Regions from separate parts of the Marinomonas profundi genome, predicted to be linked through region 1. Evidence: predicted binding sites of a transcription regulator. Region 1 holds the regulator's gene; each other region holds the start of a gene.
What was found. The regulator FliA, encoded in region 1, starts transcription of late flagellar genes. The targets are predictions, from matches to a motif close to CTAAAGTTNNNNNNNNNNCNGCCGATA.

Region 1 (2,270 bases):
AATTGTGTTGAGGTTTGAATGCAAAGTGGTGGCACTGTCGTCTGCGTATGACAAAAAGACATCAATGCGCTTATATAAGTCTCGAAATTCTTGTGGTGTTAAATCCCGTTGGATTAAACGCCCCCAATCTTTTCGCAGTGCTCTAGCTTGAGATTGTAGTTCACTGGCAACAGGGACACTGCTGTCCACCATATCCATGGTTTTATTGGCAGCGGCACTGGTTGTTTCAATAACATAATTCAATCGATCTGACGCATCGGTGATTTTAGTGGCAGAGTCGCCTCCTTCACCAATAACCAAATCCATTGAGTCAACTTGAAAATCACGAATAGCATCATGCAAACTTCGCGTTAAAAAACCAACTTCATTATAGAAGCTGCTGTGACGAGCCTCGCTTAGCTCTTGGATTATCTTAATCGCGCCACTGAAGTCGCCTACTTCTATATGGTTTAAAAGCTCAACAGCGCCGTCTTTAACAAGATTTTCAAACTCTACTAAACCAGATCCTGAAACGTTTGGCATCTAAATTCCCTATTTGGCCGCATCTATTCGTTCGAATATTTTCTCAATTTTTTCTTTGAGAGCTACCGCGGTAAAGGGTTTCACGACATAACCATTTACGCCAGCTTGTGCCGCCGCAATAATTTGGTCACGCTTGGCTTCCGCCGTTACCATAAGAACAGGAATGCTTTTTAATTTCTCATCTGCGCGAACCGCTCGAAGTAACTCAATACCGGTCATGCCAGGCATATTCCAATCGGTCACTAGAAAATCAATGGTTCCACCCTGAAGAATAGGCAGCGCGGTTGTTCCATCGTCCGCTTCAACTGTATTGGTAAACCCTAAATCCCGCAGTAAGTTTTTAATGATTCGTCTCATTGTCGAGAAATCATCAACAATCAGGATCTTCATGTTTTTATCCAATGCGACCTCCACACCCCAACGGTACTATTTCACAACTCATAATTTAATCTCGCCAATCACTTAATCTTGCTCGCAAGCGTATAGCCGCTTGACCATGAATTTGACTCACCCTTGATTCACTGACACCTAACACAGCGCCAATCTCTTTCAAGTTAAGCTCATCATTGTAATACAACGATAATACTAATTTTTCCCTCTCGGGCAGTCCTTCTATCTCTTGCGCAAGTTGACGCTGAAAGCCATCCTCTTCAACGAGAGAATAGGGTGCACTGCCAGCTTCAGCTTCGACACTGTCTAAGTGGCTAGAGTCAGAGTCTAGCATTTCTTCATAGCTAAACAACTGGGTCGACATGGATGAATGTATCATTTCATGATATTCATCCATAGTAATGCCCATATGAACCGACACCTCCATATCTGAAGCCTCTCGGCCCAAAGTTGCCTCTAATTCTTTTATCGCATTAGTGACGGCTCTACCATTTCGTCTGACGGATCGAGGAGCCCAATCACTTTTCCTGACTTCATCCATCATGGAGCCACGAATGCGAATACCGGCATATGTTTCAAAACTAGCGCCTTTGGTGGACTCAAAACGTTTGTACGCTTCAATCAGCCCCATCATGCCAGCTTGAGTCAAATCATCCACATCAACACTATCTGGCAGACGTGCCAATAGATGGTAGGCAATTTTTTTCACCAAATACCCATATTGTTCAACAATCGCATCAATCGGAAGCGTTGCCTTTTTTGAGTATGTGCTGTATCCGTTTTTGGTCTGCATAAAATAGTCTAAGCAACCTTTACCATTTAAGTTAGTTGCGCCAATCCACTGTACTACATAGTTTGGCGTAACGCTTTCAGTAATAACATTTTTTTATTAACTGCCGTACTTTAACGCCCCATAAAGCTGACTATAGTGCTCAGCCGTATACACAGCACGGCTGATTATATTATGGGCTCGCGCAGGCTCAATATCATCGGGAATGCGCTGACCATCAGCGATATACACGACTGGTAAACCTTCCTCAATAACTACACTAATTGCTTCACCAAGTGAAGCAGATTCATCTAATTTGCTTAAAACACACCCATCTAACTGCACTTGCGAGTAGACATCCACAACTGTCTTCAACACTTGTCGCTGACTAGTGCAAGGCAACACCAATAATTTTTTAAGATTGGCTCTAGCACGCTTCATCATTAATAGTTGGCGCTCAAGATTTGAGTCTCTAGGATTCATACCAGCAGTATCAACCAACACTAGAGAATAGTTCGCATATTTTGCCAACACCTCATTTAAATCCGAGTACTCATTCACCACTTCAACAGGTACATTTAATATGCGA
Region 2 (2,270 bases), 1.7 Mb from region 1:
TTAAAAGAAAGCGTTGTTGCCCGTGCGGTTAAGTTATCGGCAGAAGAGTATTGCTCAGCTTCTCTTATGTTGGCGAGAGGTGGCGTTAACATTGTGCATAGCTTTGAAGTGATTGAAGCAGAATAAAAGTCTTGCTTTACAAAGAATTAAAAAAAGAGCCAAGGCTCTTTTTTTTTGTCTTAAGGCTGTTTGGAATCTGGGTGTTTCTTGAATGGTGTCCCCACCAGGACTCGAACCTGGAATAGCTGCTTAGGAGGCGGCCGGTATATCCTGTTTACCTATGAGGACGTATTCTAAAAAGGGATTTATACATTAATTATAGCTGAAAGACAATTGTAAGCTAAGTATGACGTTGATTTTTATGGTTTTTTAAGCGCGCCCTAAGGTGTGTTTGCTGCTAATGGGGCGAGTTGATCCTCTGGCAGTGTAGACTTTGTTTTTGCTGCTATGGCCTTGAAGAAGTTCGAATAGGTGTTTGTTACGCTTTTGTAGCGTATTTAAAATACGAGCGTTGGTATTGTTTTTGATTTTACACTGTTTTAGCAGTGCTTCGCAATCTTGCATAAGAAGGCGAATGTTGTCCATCGAGCTGTCTTGTGTGTTGAGCCAGTTTTTAAAGGCTTCTTCGGTGGGTTTTTTTCGGTCAACCACATCAAATTTAATGAGTACATTGATTCTTTTCTCATTAAGCTGGTTCATTTCATCAAGTAGGGTTTGTTTCTGTTCGGACAGGTTGATGATGATTTCACTGTCTAGCTTGCCGTACGCCAAGCGTTCTTCATCCAGAAGCGAGGAAAGTTCTTTTAATATTTCTTTGCTTCTGATGAATATCGGGGTAATGGGGATCATAAGGCAAACCGTTTACGCGCCACGCAGAAAGTGCAGCTTAGAATAGTGAATCCATGGAAGCCATGTTACTCGCTAATTTTTGGGTGTCTATTTTGTATTCCCCCGCCGCAATGGCGTTTTTAATTTGCTCTACCTTATCCATATCAACATCCGGTAGGTCATTCATTTTGGATTGTTGATTCTGTAGTACTTGTGCTGTACCGCTTAATTTAACGGTATCTTCCGCTAAGGTACCACCAGATGGTACCGCATTTTGTTTATCCGCCGCATTGCCCACCGCATCATCTTTTTGCGATCGCTCACTTTTATTGACCGTGCTTTGATTCGATAGACCTGTTAAATGTATTGCCATTGGGTTTTCCGCCCTTTCATGATTTGCCTGTCTATATTGTCGGCTTGGTCTACGGAAACTTTAATAAAAAGTCCCAAAAAGATTGAATTAGAAAATGCCGATTAGTTCTTACTCAATAGTTTACAAGAACCTCGCTGTCCGTTACAACTTTGGCGTATACAATTCGTTCCGAACTGGTGTTTTTAACACGTATTTGTTGGCCTTTTATGCCGTTTTCTAAGGCAACACCGTTCATTCTAACTATAATAGTACCGCTGCTTGCGGTAATGAGAACAATATCGCCTTTTTTCACTAAGGTGGGTTGGTTGGTCACGTTGTCGGTAAGAAAGGTGTTGATGCGTAAATTGCGTGAGGCGATTAGACCATAAGGTGGGTTCTCTGTCGTAAAAACGTGCCCCCTTAAACTGGTTAGGTCGACTTCTCCTACGTCGGTATTAGATTGATTGATCACTTGGCCTCGATCAATCGGGGTGATGGTTCTTATGGCTTCAATCATGATGGATTGTGTCACTGGGACGTATGATGTCCAGCTGGGTGAATCGCACGTTATTTCATAGTTGGTTCTTTTAGTGGCGTCAGGTCTTTGGTTGCTGATTTGGACTTTTGCATTGTCACAGTTGGGTAGGTAGTTTAATGCCGCTAGGTTGTTAAGGGCGATGTCGATGCGTGCGTTAGGGTATATTTCGATTAGCCTCGGAATTTCAATGTCATTGATATAATTGGTAATTTGTTGCTCAATAGGGGCCGCTAGCAGCAGCCCAGCTTGGCAACAAATGAAGGCTATCATTAGCCTTATGATTCGCATGATTTGCTCTCTTTGTTTATTATTAGGTTACAGATAAGATAGTTAGTAAAATAGTAGAAATCACTTTATCATTGGATGATGTATTTTAACAATTTTGGGGATAATACCTCAGTATAATGTTTGCTCATTTTGGAGGCGTTTATGGCCGGAGTTCTAGATACAATCAACCAACGTACACAGCTTGTGGGAGAAAACCGACTAGAATTGCTGTTGTTTCGTTTAAATGGTAAGCAAATATACGGCATCAACGTTTTTAAAGTAAAA
Region 3 (2,270 bases), 1.7 Mb from region 1:
AGTTTGGCAGACTCTCCCGTTGACACCTTAACCGAAAGGTTCGACAGTTTATGGATATTATCTTTACTGGAATAAATCTCTATTTTCCCCAAAGAAAACAGATCTCGGCCGAAGTCACCATTCGCATCTAGGCCCTTCGCATTCTGCGTATTCATAGCATCGGCAATGGCGATCGCATGTTGCCCTAAGGTACGATCTGCGTATTCACTGAATTCTGAGCGAAAATCCACCAGCCCGCCAATACTGCCACCAAGACTGTCTGTTTTTAAACCAACACTGTAATCCCCAAAACTGACCACAAGATCGATTTTCTTTGGGCTTAATGGGTTTTGTACGACCTTTAACTCAGTAGGGTTTTGATCCATAACCAAAGGCTGACCATTCCTTAACTGAATCGTCATCAACCCTTTATCATTAAACTGAGCGTTGATGTCCAAATACTTAGAAAGGTCTTTTGCCAATAACTCTTGCTGGTCGCGCAACTCATTTGCCGGTGAAATAGACAAACCTTCTTCGCGCAAAATTTTGCCATTCAAATCCGATATTTTGGTTGTAATGGCATTAATGTCGGTCAAAGACGATGACAACTGCTCGTCAACCAAGTTGGCTTGATTCTGCACTAAGCCTGATAAGGTTTTGTATTGTTCAACAAGGTTATTCAAACTGGAGTGAGCAAGCTGCCTTAAGGAAGATGACGTTGGGTCATTATTCGCGGCTTGCAAGGCGCTAAAGGCTTTATCAAGATAGCCGGTTAAAGACACACTGTCTTCTGCCAACAAGCTGTCAGACATGGACATCAAAGAATGATAAGCATCATGGTAGGAAAAATCCGACGTGTCCGCCCTGACTTGCGCACTGACAAACTTATCAACAAGGCGTGAGGTATCACGAAGCACAACGCCGCCCACGGGAGAACTGCTAGTATCCGTTCGTTGGCGACTGTAACCTTCGGTATCCACATTGGCTGTATTCTGCCCGGTCGTATTGATACGAGCATTACTGGAATGTAACCCAGACAAACCAATCGAATATAAATTTGAGCCCATAGCTCACACCCCTAGTACGTTTTCAAATAGTACGTTTTTCAAAAATAACCGTGCACTTTCTTTAGCTCTATCGGCTACTTATGCAAGAACTTTACCAATGCTGAGAATTGGGCGGTTTTATTGTTACAAACGTTGAAACCATTGACTAGAAAGGATGTTATCGATTTTTTCTGCATACTTGGGGTCTGTGGCATAGCCGCCTTGTTGCAAAGAAGCGGCAAACATTGACGCGTCATCCCCAGCTTGGAGGGCATCTTTATACCGCTCACTAGAGGACAAAAAGTTCGCATAATCATCAAAGCTCTGCGAAAAAGAATCATAGGCTCGAAAGGCGGCTTTCTCGCGTTTTGCGACGCCATCACGAAATTCCAAGGTATTTACCACCGCTCGATCACCTTGCCATCGGCTGTCGGCTTTAATGCCAAATACATTAAAGCTGGCCGCTCCATCCTCTTTGGCAATAGGGTATTTCCCCCAACCAGTTTCCAATGCAGCTTGGGCCAATACCGCTTTCGGGTTGACCCCTAGCGTTTGCGCCGCTTTCTGAGCGTGAGGCCAGAGGTGCTCAACAAACGCTTCTGGCGATTCAAACACGACAGACAAGGCTGATGGCGCAGAAACCGCGTCACCACCAGAAACCGCGGCGGTCTTTTGCTCAGCTTCCTGCTGAACCGACTGGATAAAATCGGTAGAAGCTCGATGCGCTAAAGCTTGAATTCTTACTAAATCCTGTTTCGCGACTTGATTGAGAAAATCCGTATCGCCCCGCTCTTTTGCTGCGGAGGAACGTAGACCTCCTTGCTGCTGAGTTTGATATTGACGCACCAGTGCTTCTGACAAACCAATACCACCTGATTTCGCCAAGCCCTGAGACATCTGAGAGTCCATCATTTCTTGATATTGTTTCGTTTGCGCACTGGAAAAAAGCCCGCCACCAATGGCTTCATTGGTGCTGCGCATATTTTTCAGCAGCATATTAATAAAGATTGATTCAAACTGCTGGGCGACATCTTTCAACGCGCCATCTGGGTCTTTTTGAGCCTTGGTCTTTAACGCGGTTAAGGTGGAAAAATCCGCGAAAAAGTCTTCTTTAGGTGGTACTGAATTCATCAAATCAACCTATATCACCACTAAATCAGCGTTCAAGGCGCCAGCTTGTTTTAAGCTCTCCAAGATCGCCATGACATCGCCAGGCGCGGCGCCCACTTGATTCACTGCACGAAC

Region 2: flgM (flagellar biosynthesis anti-sigma factor FlgM) is a predicted target of FliA. The motif match lies at 1,239-1,265, and genes of this name have one in related genera.
Region 3: flgK (flagellar hook-associated protein FlgK) is a predicted target of FliA. The motif match lies at 1,115-1,141, and genes of this name have one in related genera.

Annotation. Positions count from the first base shown of each region.
Region 1 covers NZ_CP073013.1:767,279-769,548, forward strand. Annotated here, with positions in the region: gene J8N69_RS03560 (protein phosphatase CheZ) at 1-522, opposite strand, end outside; gene J8N69_RS03565 (chemotaxis response regulator CheY) at 532-912, opposite strand; gene J8N69_RS03570 (RNA polymerase sigma factor FliA) at 968-1,705, opposite strand; gene flhF (flagellar biosynthesis protein FlhF) at 1,802-2,270, opposite strand, start outside.
Region 2 covers NZ_CP073013.1:2,482,200-2,484,469, forward strand. Annotated here, with positions in the region: gene J8N69_RS11685 (OsmC family protein) at 1-126, shown strand, start outside; tRNA gene J8N69_RS11690 (tRNA-Arg) at 213-288, opposite strand; gene J8N69_RS11695 (flagella synthesis protein FlgN) at 370-849, opposite strand; gene flgM (flagellar biosynthesis anti-sigma factor FlgM) at 887-1,201, opposite strand; gene flgA (flagellar basal body P-ring formation chaperone FlgA) at 1,314-2,006, opposite strand; gene J8N69_RS11710 (chemotaxis protein CheV) at 2,148-2,270, shown strand, end outside.
Region 3 covers NZ_CP073013.1:2,493,343-2,495,612, reverse strand. Annotated here, with positions in the region: gene flgK (flagellar hook-associated protein FlgK) at 1-1,046, opposite strand, end outside; gene flgJ (flagellar assembly peptidoglycan hydrolase FlgJ) at 1,170-2,156, opposite strand; gene J8N69_RS11755 (flagellar basal body P-ring protein FlgI) at 2,166-2,270, opposite strand, start outside.